Regions from separate parts of the Erwinia sp. TECH1 genome, predicted to be linked through region 2. Evidence: predicted binding sites of a transcription regulator. Region 2 holds the regulator's gene; the other holds the start of a gene.
The links. Region 2 encodes sigma-54, which starts transcription at its own class of promoters, with help from an activator protein. Its sites were predicted from a motif close to GTTGGCACANNTTTCGCTNT; they were not measured.
Positions count from the first base shown of each region.

Region 1: glnK (P-II family nitrogen regulator) is a predicted target of sigma-54. The motif match lies at 1,898-1,917, and genes of this name have one in related genera.

Region 1 covers NZ_JBSRZK010000001.1:1,360,101-1,364,311, reverse strand. The annotation lists gene tesB (acyl-CoA thioesterase II) at 1-129, shown strand, start outside; gene amtB (ammonium transporter AmtB) at 189-1,490, opposite strand; gene glnK (P-II family nitrogen regulator) at 1,511-1,849, opposite strand; gene ACVWZ0_RS06285 (SmdB family multidrug efflux ABC transporter permease/ATP-binding protein) at 2,100-3,854, opposite strand; gene ACVWZ0_RS06280 (SmdA family multidrug ABC transporter permease/ATP-binding protein) at 3,841-4,211, opposite strand, start outside.
Region 2 covers NZ_JBSRZK010000001.1:4,246,039-4,250,249, forward strand. The annotation lists gene lptA (lipopolysaccharide ABC transporter substrate-binding protein LptA) at 1-145, shown strand, start outside; gene lptB (LPS export ABC transporter ATP-binding protein) at 149-874, shown strand; gene rpoN (RNA polymerase factor sigma-54) at 923-2,356, shown strand; gene hpf (ribosome hibernation promoting factor) at 2,379-2,666, shown strand; gene ptsN (PTS IIA-like nitrogen regulatory protein PtsN) at 2,860-3,342, shown strand; gene rapZ (RNase adapter RapZ) at 3,432-4,211, shown strand, end outside.

The sequences.
Region 1 (4,211 bases), 2.9 Mb from region 2:
CTGCTTTATAGCGTGGAGAGCACGTCGGCATCCGGTGCCAGAGGCTTCGTACGCGGTGAGTTCTTTACTCAGGATGGGATACTGGTCGCTTCAACGGTGCAGGAAGGCGTGATGCGCCTGCGTCAGTAGCTGAAATAACAAACCCCGCAGAGCGCGGGGTTTGATAGCGAGAGCGGCTGCGAGTCGGCTTACTGGTTATAAGCGTTTTCGCCGTGGCTGTTCACATCCAGACCTTCACGTTCGTGATCTTCGGTCACGCGCAGGCCGACTGTCATATCCGCAACCTTAAAGGCGATAAAGGCGACCACGCCGGTCCAGACCACCGTAATGCCTACGCTATAGAGCTGCACCCAAATCTGATGCCCCATCGTTACGCCAGAGGCATAGCCGACGCCGCCCAGTGAAGAAGAAGCGAATACACCGGTCAGGATGCAGCCTACAATACCGCACACGCCGTGCACGCCGAACACGTCACAGGGATCGTCAACGCGCAGCCATCTTTTCAGCACGGTGACGCCCCACAGGCCTGCCAGGCCGCCGATAATACCGATAACCAACGCGCCGCCAACGCCAACGTAGCCACAGGCTGGCGTAATCGCCACCAGACCCGCGATCGCACCGGAGCAGACGCCCAGCAGCGAAGGCTTGCCGCGCAGCGCCCACTCGCCAAACGTCCAGCTCAGCATCGCGCCTGCGGTCGCCATAACGGTGTTCAGGAATGCCAGCGCCGCGATTTCGTTAGCCGCGCTCGCCGAACCGGCGTTAAAGCCGAACCAGCCGACATACAGGATCGCTGTGCCGGTGAAAACCATCGGCAGGTTATGCGGTTTAAAGGCTTCTTTGCCAAAGCCCGCACGCTTGCCGACCAGGTAAGCGCCGACCAGACCGGCAACGGCGGCGTTGATATGCACCACGGTGCCGCCGGCAAAGTCCAGCGCGCCGTCCTGCGCCAGCAGTCCACCGGACCAGACCATGTGCGCGATGGGCAGATAGGAGAAAGTGACCCAGATAGCCACAAAGATCAGCACCGCAGAGAAACGAATACGCTCGGCCAGCGCGCCAACGATCAGGCCGACGGTAATACAGGCAAATGAAGCCTGGAACGAAACGTGAATATACTGGTAGAAGGTTCCAACCAGCGCCGTCAGCTGAATGTTTTTCAACATCGCCATGCTGAAGTCGCCAAAGAAAGCGTTGCCCGTGCTGAAGGCCAGCGAATAGCCGTAGAGCATCCAGATAACGCACACCATCGCAAAGGTCACGGAAACCTGAGTCAGCATGGACAGGACGTTTTTAGCCCGGATGAGGCCGCCGTAGAAAAGCGCAATGCCGGGTATCGTCATAAACAGCACCAGCGCGGTGCAAATCATCATAAAGGCGTTATCGGCCTTGTCCGCCACGGCTGGCGGTGCCGCCATCGCAAGCGAGGGCAACAGGCTGAGGCTGGCGAGGCCGAAGGTAGTCATTTTTCTCATTTTATCCCATCCCATCACAATTCTTAGCCCCGAGATCAGAGTGCGGCTTCGTCCGCTTCGCCGGTGCGAATACGGATAACCCGCTGTAGTTCAGCGACAAAAATCTTGCCGTCGCCAATTTTGCCGGTGTAGGCGGCCTTGCTGATAACGTCGACAACCTCGTCCAGCTGGTCGTCCGCTATCGCCACATCGATTTTAACTTTTGGCAGGAAGTTCACGCTGTATTCAGCGCCGCGATAAAGCTCGGCATGGCCTTTCTGGCGACCAAATCCCTTGACTTCGGTGACGGTCAGGCCCTGAATGCCAATGGCAGAAAGCGCCTCACGCACGTCTTCTAATTTAAACGGTTTGATTACCACGGTAACCAGCTTCATACGATCCCCTCCAGCTAAAGAAAACGGTGATTCCGCCCTGCGTTAACCAAAGCAAAGGCTGTGCCATAAATCAGAAACGTGCGTTTTAAAAGGCGCGGCGGCAGATATTGCGTACGCGTGGCGGCCTGATGATGACATTAAGCATAGAGGGAAAAAGAAAACGCACCATTAAGGTGCGTTACGCGTCGAAATTGTGCATCGCCGCTGTTTTATCAGCTCGGCCGCCTGCTTTTAGTGCAGCGAAGCGGTATTACGTTTCTTCCAGCTCTTCGCCCGCCAGCTGGAGCTGATACATCTGCCAGTAACGGCCCTGTTTCGCCAACAGCTGCTGATGGTTGCCCTGCTCTACCGCATGGCCTCTGTGCAGCACCAGAATGGTATCCGCATCGATAATAGTAGAGAGTCGGTGAGCGATAACCACCAGCGTGGTTTGCTGACGAACGGCCTTAAGCGCTTTCTGGATCGCCTGCTCCGTGCCGGAATCAATATTCGCCGTCGCTTCATCCAGGATCAGAATTTGCGGCGAGGCGACCAGCACGCGCGCCATCGCCAGCAGCTGCTTCTGACCCACGGAAAGATTGTTACCCTGTTCGCCCAGCCGCGTATAGATACCGTCGGAGAGCGAGCGCGCCAGTTCGGCAAGCTGAACGGTTTCCAGCGCGTGCCAGACCGCCTCTTCGCTTATCGAACGCCCCAGCGCCACGTTAGCGAAAAAGGTGTCGGCCAGCACCACCGGATCCTGCTGCACCATCGCCACGCCTTCGCGCAGCACGCCGTGGCTGAGCCCGGTCAGCGGCCTGCCGTCCAGGCGAATTTCACCCTGCTTCACCGGGTAGTAGCCCATCAGCAAGTTAGCGAGCGTGCTTTTCCCGCTGCCGGTATGGCCGACCAGCGCCACAAAGCTGCGCGAAGGCACGCTGAGGTTGATATCGTTGAGCACGTTGCGATCGTCGCGATAGGCGAAGCTCAGATGTTCAATCTCAATGCGCCCCGAGGCCAGCGGCCGACTATCCTGACCATAGTGCTGGCGAGGCGCGTCCATCAGTTCAAAAATGCGCTCGCCGGCCACTACCGCCTGTTGCAGCATCGACTGCTGGGTGGTCAGCTCAATCAGCGGCTCGTTTAGCCTGCCCAGGTAGTTAATAAACGCGTAAAGCACGCCAACCTCGAAGCTGCCGCTGGAGGAGAAGCCAAACAGCAGCATCAGCCCGCACAGGATCATGGCGGAAAACAGGCTGAGCAGCGGCCGGAGCAGAAAGCCATCCAGCCGTAGCGTTTCCATTCTCGCCAGATAGTGCGAGCGGCTCGCTTCGCTCATCCGCTCACCAAAGCGCGCCTGCTGACGAAACTGCTGGATCACGCTCATGCCGCTGATCACTTCATTAAAGCCGTTGTTAATATCGGCCAGATAGCTACGCACTCGCCGTACGATAGGCGTACTGTAGCGCTGATAAATCAGCATCACGGTCAGTACGGCCGGAAAAATCATTATCGCCACCAGCGCCATGCGCCAGTCGAGACTGAACATCGCCACCAGCATGGCACCGATCAGCGCCGCGCTGCGCAGCACGGTGGCTACCACGGTGACGTAGAGATCGCGCACGACTTCGGTGTCATTGGTCACGCGTGAAATAATCTGGCCAACGGGCTGGGTATCAAAAGCGCTCAGCGGCTGGCGCAGCGCGGCGTCCATGACGTCCGTACGCAGCCGCTGCACTACGCCTACCGCCGCCTCGTTAAACAGCAGCGACTGCCAGTAGTGCAGCGCGGCGGCCAGGATTTGCAGCAGGAGAAAGCTGACGGCCAGCCCGGTGACCAGACCCAGCGGCATGGAATGCTTCGCCACCATGTTATCGATAAAATAGCTGACCAGCACCGGGCCGAGCACTTCCGCCACCGCCGCTATCCACAGCAATACTATCGCCAGGCCAAGCGATTTCCGCCACGGCGAACCGTAGCGCAGCAGGCGTTTCAGCGTGGGCCAGAGCTGATTAAGATTCGCCATGCGGTACCCCTTTCGCGATTTCGTCCTCGTCCAGCGCCGCTTCCAGCTGCTGATAACGATACATATCCTGATACCAGCCGTCCTGGGCAATCAACGCCTCATGCTGCCCGCGCTGGGCCACCGTGCCCTGCTGCATCACCAGGATTTCACTGGCTTCCGTCAGGGCGGACAAACGGTGCGCGCTGATAATCACGGTTCTTCCTGCGCCCCATTTTCTTAAATTATGCAGTATCTGGTGTTCGGTACGGCCGTCGACCGCCGACAGCGCATCGTCCAGGATCAGGATTTCCGCGTTCAGCAGCAACGCCCTGGCAATAGATATACGCTGTTTCTGTCCCCCGGAAAGCATCACCCCGC
Region 2 (4,211 bases):
CAACGTCAAAGGCGATCGCATCACCTATCTGGTGAAAGAGCAGAAAATGCAGGCCTACGGCAATACCGGCAAGCGCGTCACTACCGTGCTGGTGCCTTCGCAGCTGCAGGATAAAAACGCCTCCTCCCCCAAGAAGAGTAACTAAGCCATGGCGACTTTAATTGCGCAAAATCTGGCGAAGGCCTACAAAGGCCGACGCGTGGTGGAAGATGTCAGCCTGGAGGTAAAATCCGGTGAGATCGTCGGCCTGCTGGGCCCGAACGGCGCCGGTAAGACCACCACGTTTTATATGGTGGTGGGCATTGTGCCGCGCGACGCGGGCCGCATCGTTATCGACGATGAAGATATCAGTATTCTGCCGCTGCACGCGCGCGCGCGTCGGGGCATCGGCTATCTGCCGCAGGAAGCCTCTATTTTCCGCCGCCTGAGCGTGTACGACAACCTGATGGCGGTGCTGCAAATCCGTGAAGATTTAACGGCGGAACAGCGAACCGATCGCGCCAACGAGCTGATGGAGGAGTTCCATATCGCGCACCTGCGCGACAGCATGGGTCAGGCGCTTTCCGGCGGTGAACGCCGTCGCGTAGAGATCGCCCGCGCGCTGGCGGCGAACCCTAAATTCATCCTGCTGGATGAGCCTTTCGCAGGCGTCGATCCGATTTCGGTTATCGATATCAAAAAGATTATCGAACACCTGCGCGACAGCGGCCTGGGCGTGCTGATCACCGATCACAACGTCCGTGAAACGCTGGCCGTCTGCGAACGAGCCTATATCGTCAGTCAGGGACACCTGATCGCTCACGGCTCGCCTGAGCAAATCCTCCAGGATGAACAAGTTAAGCGCGTCTATTTGGGCGAAGAGTTCAGACTCTGATAAGGTGTTCAGACCGGTCAAGATTTTTAAGGAATAAGTATCCTGAATATGAAGCAAGGTTTGCAGCTCAGGCTTAGCCAACAGCTTGCCATGACGCCACAACTGCAGCAGGCGATACGTCTGCTGCAACTCTCTACGCTTGAACTCCAGCAGGAAATTCAGTTGGCGCTGGAAAGCAACCCGCTGCTTGAACAAACCGATCTTCACGAAGAAGTCGACAGCCGCGAATATCAGGAAAAAGAGGCGCTGGATACCCGCGAGGCGCTGGAACAAAAAGATATGCCGGAAGAGCTGCCGCTCGACGCCACCTGGGACGAAATCTACACCGCCGGCACGCCGTCGGGCACCGGCACCGACTACCACGACGACGAGCTGCCTGTTTATCAGGGCGAAACCACCCAGTCGTTGCAGGACTACCTGATGTGGCAGGTAGAGCTGACGCCTTTTACCGATACCGATCGCGCCATCGCCACCGCCATTGTCGACGCCGTGGATCCGACCGGCTATCTGACCGTTTCTCTTCAGGAGATCCAGGAGAGTATCGGCAACGAAGAGCTTTCTGCGGAAGAAGTCGAAGCGGTACTGAAGCGCGTTCAGCGGTTCGATCCGATCGGCGTCTGCGCACGCGATCTGCGCGACTGCCTGCTGGTGCAGCTGTCGCAGTTCGTGGATGACACGCCCTGGCTGAAAGAGGCCAGGCTTATTGTCAGCGACCATCTGGATCTGCTGGCTAACCACGACTTCCGCAGCCTGATGCGCGTCACGCGGCTGAAAGAGGACGTGCTGAAAAACGCCATGCAGCTGATCCAGTCGCTTGACCCGCGTCCCGGCCAGTCGATTAATACCAGCGAACCGGAATATGTCATCCCGGACGTGCTGGTGCGTAAAATCGGCGCCCGCTGGGTGGTGGAACTGAATGCCGACAGCGTGCCGCGCCTGAAGATTAACCAGCACTATGCTTCGCTGGGCGGCAGCTCTCGCAGCGACAGCGACAGCCAGTTTATTCGCAGCAATTTGCAGGAAGCCCGCTGGCTGATAAAAAGTCTGGAGAGCCGCAACGATACGCTACTGAAGGTCACGCGCTGCATCGTCGACCAGCAGCAGGCTTTCTTCGAGCAGGGTGAAGAATTTATGCGTCCTATGGTGCTGGCGGATATCGCCTCCGCCGTAGAGATGCACGAATCGACGATTTCACGCGTTACCACGCAAAAATACCTGCACAGCCCACGCGGTATTTTTGAACTGAAATATTTCTTCTCCAGTCACGTGAACACCGAAAGCGGCGGCGAAGCCTCTTCCACGGCCATTCGCGCGCTGGTGAAGAAATTGATCTCGGCGGAGAATCCCGCCAAGCCTCTTAGCGATAGCAAGCTGACCACCCTGCTCTCCGACCAGGGGATCATCGTGGCCCGCCGCACCGTCGCGAAGTACCGAGAGTCTTTATCCATCCCGCCCTCAAATCAGCGCAAGCAGCTGGTCTGAACGAACAGATAAGGAAGAGCTTATGCAACTCAATATTACCGGGCAGAATGTTGAAATTACCGAGCCTTTACGTGAATTCGTGGTGGCTAAATTCGCCAAGCTGGAGCAATACACTGACCGTATCGGGCAGGTTTATATTGTGTTGAAGGTGGAAAAGGTGACGCAGGTCGCCGATGCGACGCTGCACGTCAGCGGTGGTGAGTTGCACGCCACCTCGGAAGAAAAAGATATGTATGCGGCGATTGACGGCCTGATTGACAAGCTGACACGCCAGCTGAATAAACATAAAGACAAGCTGAAGCAGCATTAATTACCCTTGCAGCATTGATTATTTTTTCGCCACCCTTATCTGATAAGAATGTGGTGTAAACTAACCGGCTCGTCTTCTGATTGCAGAAGGCGGGCCGTTAATCAACGGGCATAATGCATTCGACTGATGGCCTGCCGAACGATCGGGCAGCGCCGTTTTGCCAGGCGGAAGTGAATACCTAAGTGAACCTATGATGAACAATGACCTGACACTGGAACTGAGCTCGGTCCTGAGCCTTTCCTGTACCCGCAACGGCGTGCACTGCCAGAGCAAAAAGCGGGCGCTGGAGATTATCAGCGAGCTGGCGGCCAAACAGCTTAATCTGCCGCATCAGACGATCTTTGAAGCGATCCTGACGCGTGAACGTATGGGCAGTACCGGCATAGGTAACGGCATCGCGATCCCACACGGCAAGCTGGTGGAAGATACGCTGCGCGCGGTAGGCGTGTTTATCCGTCTCGATCAGCCGGTAGCCTTCGACGCTATCGATAATCAACCGGTCGATCTGCTTTTCGCCCTGCTGGTGCCTGCCGATCAGTGTAAAACGCATCTGCACACGCTCTCGCTGGTCGCAAAACGTCTGGCCGATAAAACGGTCTGCCGCCGACTGCGCGCTGCGCAAAGCGATGAAGAGCTGTTTGCTATCATGGCAGAGGAACCACAAGCCGCCTCTTAAGCCTTTAGTGGGCCGGTCTGTCGGCCCGAGCGTATGCACAGGGAAGTTCCCCGTCCCTTTGGAAAGGCTTCAAATCAGGAGAATAAGTCATGGTGCTGATGATCGTCAGCGGGCGTTCTGGTTCCGGTAAGTCCGTCGCGTTGAGGGCGCTGGAGGATATGGGCTTCTACTGCGTGGATAATCTGCCCGTGGTGCTGCTGCCGGAGCTGGCCAGGTCACTGGCGGATCGTAACATCTCGGCGGCCGTCAGTATTGACGTGCGCAATATGCCAGAGTCGCCGGAGATCTTTGAGAAAGCGCTGACCGGCCTGCCCGACAGCTTTTCGCCGCAGCTGCTGTTCCTGGATGCCGATCGCAATACGCTGATCCGGCGCTACAGCGATACCCGACGCCTGCATCCGCTTTCCAGTAAAAATCTTTCGCTGGAAAGCGCCATCGATGAAGAGAGCGATCTGCTGGAGCCGCTGCGCTCGCGTGCGGATCTGATCGTCGATACCTCGGAGATGTCGGTGCACGAGCTGGCCGAAATGCTGCGCACGCGCCTGTTAGGCAAGCGGGAACGTGAACTGACGATGGTGTTTGAATCCTTCGGCTTCAAGCACGGTATTCCGATCGATGCCGATTACGTGTTCGACGTCCGCTTTCTGCCGAACCCGCACTGGGATCCGAAACTGCGGCCGATGACGGGGCTGGATCGTCCGGTGGCCGCTTTCCTGGATCGTCATACCGAAGTGCACAATTTTATCTATCAGACGCGCAGCTATCTTGAACTCTGGCTACCGATGCTGGAAACCAACAACCGCAGCTATCTTACCGTGGCGATTGGCTGTACCGGCGGCAAGCATCGCTCGGTTTATATTGCCGAACAA